2 regions of the Paenibacillus sp. J14 genome follow, and region 2 is predicted to be linked to the other one. Evidence: riboswitches for the same ligand, from Rfam matches in the RefSeq annotation. Region 2 holds a riboswitch; the other holds the start of a gene.
What was found. Region 2 has a riboswitch for cyclic di-GMP ahead of M891_RS25280 (glycosyl hydrolase family 28-related protein). Riboswitches for the same ligand answer to the same signal wherever they lie in the genome.

Region 1 (4,428 bases), on a different contig from region 2:
CTCTTTCGCCACGGATTCAAACAACACATCAATCGAGGGACAATGGCGATTGACTTTATCGCCTGCAAAACATTCGACCACGAAATGATCTCCGGAACGCTTCACTCGCATATGTTTATCTCCCGGTGCAATCAGCACTTTGCCCCGCTCAATCGTATCGCCTGTTTGGGCTTCCTTCACACGAATCGATAAGCTCTGATTCAGCCGTTCGGCGAACATTCTCGAGAACATGGGAGGGATATGCTGAACAATAACGATACCTGGCATATCCTTGGGCAACGACTTTAACACGGTATAAATCGCCTCTGTACCGCCGGTAGAAGCCCCGATGGCAATCACTTCCTTGGTTGTAGCAGGTTTCGCAGTAACCAGCTTCGTTGGCGGATCGGCAGGAGAAGCGGCCAGTTTCTTCGGTTGATGGACAATTTTTGCTTTCGAGCCAATCTTGATTTTCTCGATCAGTTCTTCGATAAACTTCTCCACATGCGATAACTTGTTATCCGGCTTCGAGATAAAATCAATCGCACCGGCGTTTAAGGCGTCAAACACGGACGAACTGATCGCGCTGACCACGATAACGGGAATCGAATACTGAGGCAGCAAGCGCCGAAGAAATTCAATCCCGTTCATTTTCGGCATTTGCACGTCGCAGACCATGAGATTCGGATGATATTTTAATATCTTGTCCCTTGCTTCGAATGGATCCGCAGCTGTAGCTACAACTTCAATGTCAGGGTCCGTCGTAATCCCGCGGGCAATCATTTCGCGAAACACCATGGAATCATCTACGACCAGAACTTTAATCTTATTTCTGACCTGCATCCAGGCAACTCTCCAATCGTTACTCTTTGCGATAAACCGCAGGCATCACGTACTTAAATTTGGTGTGATCCCGTTGGATCGTTTCGGAATGACCAATAAATAAATACCCTCCGGGGACTAGACTGTCGTAAAATTTGTGAATCAGTTGCATGCGCGTACTTGCGTCAAAATAGATCATCACATTCCGGCAAAAGATCACATGAAACTTCTTTTTGAAGGGGAACGGATCCATGAGATTAAATCGCCGAAAAACCACTTCGTTTTTGATTTTGGGCTTCACTTTATATTGGTTCATCCCATGCGGATGAAAATAATCATGTTTCCAACGCTCCGGCAACAGCGCAACCTCTTCACGGCTGTAAATCCCTTTCTTAGCTTCAATCAGCACCTTTTCCGATATATCGGTCGCCAACAGCTTTGTATCCCATCCGAGCCGAGCATTTCCAAAAAATTCATTGATTAGGATGGCTAAAGTATAGGCTTCCTCCCCTGTGGAACAACCGGCGCTCCACACCCTCAAATCTCGATCTTTGATTTTGGGGACTTGTTCGGGGAGAACTTTGGCGCGAAACAAATCAAAATGATCTGATTCTCTCATAAAGTATGTATGATTGGTTGTCATCTGATTGATAAACGTTCTTGCGGCTTCGCCGCTCTGATCGGTAGCAATATAGTTCAAGTAGTCCGAGAAATTTTCCATGTTCAGCGAATTCAAGACGTTCCACAATCGGCCCATTACCAACGTTCTCTTCTCGTCGCTCAAATGAATCCCAAAATTTGTTTTGATATAACCGGCTAATTTGATAAATTCCTTATCTGAAATTTCAATCATCACTTCACCTCCCCTATACGAAGAGAGAGCCATAAGACTCTCCCGTTTGAGAATTACACCTTCGTTGCCGAATTCATGTTATCCGTTAAAAGAAAAACCCTTCTAGTTGTCTGGAAGGGCATCGTCAATGCATGAATTCAGCAATTCAGTCATTGGCAACCTGGCAATCATAGCTCTATTTCAGAACTTTAGACCCATGGCTTTGCGTCATTACTTTTCAGTAATTTTGCCCAGAAAATTATGAAGGTGGTTTATGCGAAAAAGATCAGAATATGTCGAATTCGACAGTGATTTTCGACATATTTCGATTTGTTATGTAAGATTATAGCAGTGGTCTTGAAAAAAACAATGAACAAAACGAAAATTTTCAGGTTTAAAATGTAAGATAGGCGTATAGTCCTATTTTTAAATTAATTTTAGACAAATTTCAGAACTTTGAGAGTTTTCCTAACATCACCCGAACCCAAAAAAGCCCTGCCTCCCTCTCACATTTTTTAGTGAAAGTGGAAGCAAGGCTTATGGGAGGAAGTTCATCCTCAAGGACCCTGAGATTGCGATTTCAGCTGTCGCTGCTGTTATCGCAAATGCTGCTTTTAAACGCATGCTTTTTGCCAGTTTCATAGAGTTCGAACCTCCTATGTGTTTTGAGTTTCTGTACTCTATGATAAGGGCCAATATTAATGAGATATGCTGATAGTGTTAAATAGGGTTAAAGTAACAAATTTATCCCTCTCCACTTGCTAACCTCACATTGACCGTACTCATTATGGCCAGTCGCCACAACCGAGCCATCCGCCTTTAGACCAAGTGTATGCGCACATCCTGCGGCAATGGCAACAATTTCACGCCAGTTGCTGACCTCGCATTGACCATATTGATTCGAGCCCGCTGCCACTACGGTGCCGTCCGATTTCAATCCAACCGTATGATAGCTGCCGGCAGCAACTGCCATAATTCCTCGCCAATCCCCTACCTCGCATTGGTGATGCTTGTTCGCCCCTGTGGCTACGACCGTGCCATCCGATCGAAGACCTGCGGTGTGGAGATAACCGGCCGCCACGGACTTGATATTATGCCACTGGCTCACATGACATTGGCCGTAGCGATTGTTACCGGCCATGATCACGGTTCCGTCGGCGCTCAGACCAGCGGTATGCCAATCCCCTGCTGCGATCGCCACGATATCCCGCCAACTGCTGACTTCGCATTGGCCTTCCGCATTCCGCCCTACGGCCACCACTGTACCATCGCCTCTTAACCCAAGCGTTCTGCGCCACCCCGCCGCAATGCTTACGACTCCGCTCCATTCGCTCACTTCGCATTGCTGATGCCCATTCCATCCCGTGGCAACCACCGTACCGTCCGACCGAAGCCCCACGGTATGCGACTTTCCTGTGTTCGTTGCCATATGAACATTACCTGCCGCCACCGCCACGATCCCCCGCCAATCGCTGACATCACACTGGCCATTTCGGACATCTCCTACAGCCATCACTGTACCGTCCGACCGAAGTCCAACGGAATGCCGCGGGCCAGCCGCTAAAGGGATATTCATCTGCTGTACGCCTTGGAACGCCGATATTTTCGGAGAAATTGGCTCCATAGTTATCCCCCTTGCCAAGAAATTAAGCTATCCCCATCTTACGAAAGGCTTCCTAAAAAAATCAAACAAAATCATAAGTTTCACGTCTCGAACCCGGAACGGTCGAAACTTATGATGAGAGTGTGTCATAGCTAGCCGCCCTGACTTGGGCGTGCTATTCGGAGGTGATGTATGAAGCGATCACCGCAAGTCGTTTGGATTACAGACGCCGACCAGCCGACGGGCAAAGCATTGATCCGTCGCTGGGCTAAGGATGGCGCCCATCTCCTGCTAAGTAGTCCGTCCAATGGCATAGAGATTGCAGCTGAAATCAACTTGGCTAAAGCTTCCGGCTCCAAAGTGCTCGTAAGCAATGTCGATTTAAACTCCGGCACCAACGCAAACGAGCTTGTGCTGCAAGCAGAACGGGAGCTTGGTGCCCTGCAGGTGCTGATCCATAATCATGACCTGTTCGTACCTTTTTCCGTTGAAGCCGGCTCTGAAGCATTGTTCCGCGAGGTGATCCACACCAACGCAAAATCGGCCTTTCTTTGCACGCAAGCTGCCGGGAAAGTGATGGCTGCACGGGAGTCTGGCTGCATCATCTTTATTTCCTCCATCCATGCTGAGAAACCTAACGGCTCCTCCTTCGCCTACAGTGCCTCCAAAAGCGCCATAAAGCTGCTTGCTAAAGAAGCGGCCCTTGAGCTTGGGCGACACAGCATCCGTGTGAATACCATTGAAGCTGGCCCCATCCCAGGCGATAATGAGCGATTCCGCAGTTCGCTGACCACGCTCTATCGCAGCTACGAAACCAAGGTGCCGAGCGCCCGGCTGGGGACAGTGGACGATATCGCAAATGTTGCCTGCTTCCTGGCGTCAGACGATGCGAGTTACTTGAACGGCGCGGATTTGCGGTTGGACGGAGGTTTCCTGCTTCATTATATGGATCACAAAATGAGACAACCAAGGAGCAGTGATTCGCCATGAGTTTAACAGGCAAAGTCGTTCTCGTCACCGGATCCGGAACTGGCATCGGTCAGGGAATTGCCGTGGAAATGGCCAAGAGAGGCGCTGTCACCGCCCTTCACTATAACCGGAGTGAAGCTGGCGTACTGGAGACCAAGCGGAGAATAGACGAATCGGGGGGCCATTGCTTGATTGTCCAGGCGGACATTTCGAAGCAGAGGGA
Region 2 (4,428 bases):
CCACCAGCTCTTTCGATTTCTGAATAAAGCTTTCGGCGAAGGCATTGGCAATGGCCACCGCATCCTGCGGATTGTCATGTGTGGCTTTGATAATAATTACTAGAGTGTCGGGGTCTGTCCTGACTTTGATCCGTTTTAATAATTCATATGCGGTTTCCTTGGTCTGTAGTTTATTTTTTGCTTCATTGGCAATAAATCGACTCTCAATCGCATCCTCATACGTTTTAGTTAACATCTGACTGGCCAAAAATTCGGTGTAAGTCCCCGCCTCGGTAGAAGCAATCGTAGCTACCAAGCTTGCAGTCGCTTGATATTGAGGTTTGGCCAGCGTATTAACCAAAAAAACGCCTCCCTCACAGACTAGAAGCGTAACAATAAAAGCAATCATGTGTTTTCTTAAGATTTTAAACAAACCGCTACTTTCCAATAGCTCCACCTCAGTCGATGTCAGAATATCACTCCAAAATAAGTCCCAGAAAATCCGTCATGAAAAAATAGGATAGGCATTTAAAACTAGGAAAATAGTCACCTAAATATAACCTTATATTAACACAAATTGCAATCAAGAGAAGAATGTTTTTTTTGACGCATTTGAGAGACAAACAAAAAACAGGTTTACGAAAAGACGATTGTCTCTTCATAAACCTGTTAAACTCTATCAAGTGATGATTTAATTATAAGTTCGATACTACCTTAACATTGACGTTCGATTTTGCCAGTTGGATGTTGAAGGCTTGTCCCTTAACGATGTTGTCCTTAACCACGATATCCTTCTGGATGCAATTCGCAAGATAGGTGGTCAGGTCGATTCCGCCCTTCGTTGTTTCAATCTTGTTGCCCTCGACCGTTCCGTTCTCCGCATTCTGCCAAGTCCAGATTCCTTTCTCGGCATGCTCGATCGTGTTGCTCGAAATGGTGAAGTTCTTCGTATTCCCTAAGCGAATGCCCGTTGTTCCCGCAATCACACTTTGCTGCCCCATTTTAATCTTGTTCCCTTTGATGGTCACATGATTAACGGTCTCATCGGCGCTGACTTCAATCGCAGCATAATAACTGCCAACCCCTTCAATGCGATTGTCCGAAATGCTGTTGTTCGAAGCGTAGACGCTGATGCCAGCGTACATGTCAGGAGCCAACTGACCTTTATCTTTACCTTCGTAATAGTTGTTATTGAGATAGGAGTTCGTGATGATATTGCCGCTGACCGTAATCCCTTGGGCGTAAATCTTGATCGCACGTTTAGCGTTGAAGCTGAAGGTATTGTTGGCAATCAAGCTGCCCACGTCCCGGCCCGTCCCACGATCCAGGTTCGGGTCTTCATAGAAAATCCCGTCCCCATCGTCGGCTGAACCGATGTGATGGATGTTGGAGTTCGTGATTCGAACGTTCGATGCAACCTTCTCTGCCGATCCCCAGGTTGTTGTAATATAGATGCCTCTGGAGATCAAGCTGCCGGCTGTCAGATTCACAGCCTTGATATTATAAATTTCAGAATTTGTGATTTCAATGTGATTGGTATCGCCATAAATGACAATCCCCGAGACGACACCCGTATAAAAATCGCTAGCCGGGTCACTGCTGTGCGTCGCATTGGCTGCCGCGATCCGATTCACTTTGACGAAGGAGCTGCCTCCCCCGATAACCAGAACACGATTTACGGCATGATTACCATCCAACATCAAGTCCGAGATTTCAATTCCAGTACCCGATGCATGGATCATTTCCCATCCAAATTTGTGAGCATCTGCTTGAATGACCGACTTCTTGCCTTCGCCTTTAAGCGTAGTTCCGCTCTCGACGATCAGCGTATTCACTGGATTCACCACGTAAGTGCCTTCAGGAAAATATACCGTTCCTTTGCTGCTTGCTGCGAGATCCAAAGCCCGTTGAATTGCCGACGTATCGTCAGTCACTCCATCGCCTTTGGCACCTTGGTCCTTCACATTAATCATTTGGGCGTCCTTTGGCTCAGCGTTCGCAGCAACCGGATTTATAGAGAAGTTAAACAGGAATCCGACTGCAACGACCAACGTGATAAGCACGAATTTCTTAATCGATTGATTTGCTGCCATAAAGGACACCTCAAATTCGATAGGATAAAAAATAGAAAGCCCCCGTTTCAGGAAGCCTTCTATCTCATCCTGAAAACTTTCGGGAACTGGCTGGCATGTGATCTGCGACCACGAAGCCCCTGTAGCTTTGCGTCCCGCACTTTCATGCGGTTTGCCTTTTCGATGTTCTCGTATTCAATTCTGAGGTTTGGAGTGGAGTCAATTTCTGAGGTTGGAGTCAATAAAAAAAGAACCAAATAACTATAGTTATAAGGTTCCTCATCGGAAACCTGTATGTAGGGAGCTGGCTGGCATGTGATCCTCGATCACGAAGCCCCTGTAGCTTTGCGTCCCACCCTTTCGAGCGGTTTGCCTTTATTCGACATTGCAGGCTTAAAATATGTTAGATTATGGTTCTATAGTAGCATATCCTCTATGAATCTGTAAACTAGCACTCTACTAATATTTTACTAGACGACAAAATGTTCCATTGGATACCTGATTCACATCCGGTCTTTATAGACAGAGGTTAATTCCTCCAGCACGTTCTCAATCGCATACGTCCCCGTAAGTAGATCTCGTCTTGCAGCTATCTCCTGCCGAAGCAAGGGATCGTGATATAACTGCAGAATCCGATCAGCAAAGGCATCGGCATCGCCGAGCTCGACCAGAAATCCATGGACGCCTTCCCCGACGAGGTCCCGGTTTCCCCTTACCCGAGTTGCCACCACAGGAAGGCCGCTGGCGATCGCCTCCATAATATTGACCGGCAAGCCCTCCTGCCGGCTCGAGGATACTGCTACATCCGCCAATGCGTAAATGTTCTCCATGTCCTTCCGGTGTCCGAGAAAGGTAACATAAGGTTCCAGCCCTTTCTCAGCAACGAGACTTTTGTAGAACGCCTCCAGTTTCCCTTTGCCGGCAAGCAGCAGCTGCACATTCGGAATGGCATCCTTCAATTTTTGGATCGTCTCCAGCAGGAGCGTCTGGTTCTTGCGATGAATCATTTCCGCCGCATATATGAGAACAAAACGGTCTTGTCCGACGCCATACTCTTCTCGCAATTGCCGCTTTTGCTCCGCTGTAGGCGGTTTAAATCTCTCGAAGCTGATCCCGACCCCATGCACAAAATGGATGAGCCCCGGTTTGAATTTCCCTCGCTTAGCCCGCTCGAAATCCTCATCATTCATCGTTACCAGAACGTCAGTATACCGAGAAAGCCACTTCTCCACCGGATAGTAGATCAACCAATTGATGCGAGAAGCCCCCTTGTAAAAATGAAAACCATGAGCAGTATAGACGACTTTCGTGCCTTTTCTTCGACTTTGGCGGGCAGCCAGTCTCGTTAACACTCCGCCCATAGGGGTATGACAATGAATAATCTCGTATCCCTGACTGTCGATAATTCTTTTTAGCTCCCGTAGAGCCTTGAGGTTATCCCTGCTATAGGGAGAACGCTGGATGGGAATATCAAACTGCTTGTCCGCCCATGGAACCGGCTCAGAACCATTCGCAGCCACATGAACCTCCCAGCCCTGATCCCGGAACCATTTCAAGTAAGGTAGATGAAATGCGTTAATGTGAGACACAACCGTAGCGCTAAATAACACCTTTTTGGGCACCCATACCATCCGCTTTCTAGTAATATAGTACCAAATATATCAGTCTTTATAGGGGAGTTCAATCGCTGTTCTATCATAAGTTTAGGGTGACTAGCCCATAGGGTTCTGATATATTAGTAGTTATCAAGTCCATACTCAAATCTACCTAATCATTTTTTCTCTCTCAGGACAACTTAAGGTCCACTCCTGCCTGCATAGAATAGACTCTCACATCATTTCTCTCATCATCTCACGACACTTTAGGAGCCGACCGGCACAACATCAGATCAGACAAAATTCAGAAGACTTGCATTTGCATGGTAATAGGCATAAGGAAATAGTATAAAAGTTCTACTTCGTGTTTACACCAGATTTGGAAAAAGCTATGATTAACTTATGGATAAGTAACCAATTGAGTCAACTATGGGGTGGAAATTGTGAAAGTTTTAATCACAGGAGGCTACGGCTTTATCGGTTCCTTTGTTGCCGAGAGATTTCTTCGAGAAGGACATCAGGTTGTCATTATAGACAATATTTCAACCGGCAATGTAAATCATATTAAGTTTCCTCATACTTCCTATATTTTGGATGTAGAGAGTCCGAATTGCGAAGCGGTCTTTGAGCAACACGAGATCGACGCAGTGATTCATCTTGCAGCCCAGGTCGATATTGTTACTTCTGTGGAGAACCCCTATGCTGATACGAAATCGAACATTTTAGGCCTTACGAACATGCTTCAACTTTCTGCCAAGTACCAAGTCCGGAAATTTATTTTT

Region 1: another riboswitch for cyclic di-GMP. It lies ahead of M891_RS0104385 (CheR family methyltransferase); the one in region 2 lies ahead of M891_RS25280 (glycosyl hydrolase family 28-related protein).

The regions. Positions count from the first base shown of each region.
Region 1 covers NZ_JADQ01000009.1:3,177-7,604, forward strand. Annotated here, with positions in the region: gene M891_RS0104380 (protein-glutamate methylesterase/protein-glutamine glutaminase) at 1-822, opposite strand, end outside; gene M891_RS0104385 (CheR family methyltransferase) at 842-1,654, opposite strand; cyclic di-GMP riboswitch class I at 1,806-1,895, opposite strand; gene M891_RS0104395 (RCC1 domain-containing protein) at 2,364-3,257, opposite strand; gene M891_RS0104400 (SDR family NAD(P)-dependent oxidoreductase) at 3,429-4,226, shown strand; gene M891_RS0104405 (SDR family NAD(P)-dependent oxidoreductase) at 4,223-4,428, shown strand, end outside.
Region 2 covers NZ_JADQ01000016.1:56,741-61,168, forward strand. Annotated here, with positions in the region: gene M891_RS0108295 (YveK family protein) at 1-340, opposite strand, end outside; gene M891_RS25280 (glycosyl hydrolase family 28-related protein) at 675-2,072, opposite strand; cyclic di-GMP riboswitch class I at 2,151-2,238, opposite strand; cyclic di-GMP riboswitch class I at 2,348-2,435, opposite strand; gene M891_RS0108305 (glycosyltransferase family 4 protein) at 2,555-3,682, opposite strand; gene M891_RS23555 (NAD-dependent epimerase/dehydratase family protein) at 4,090-4,428, shown strand, end outside.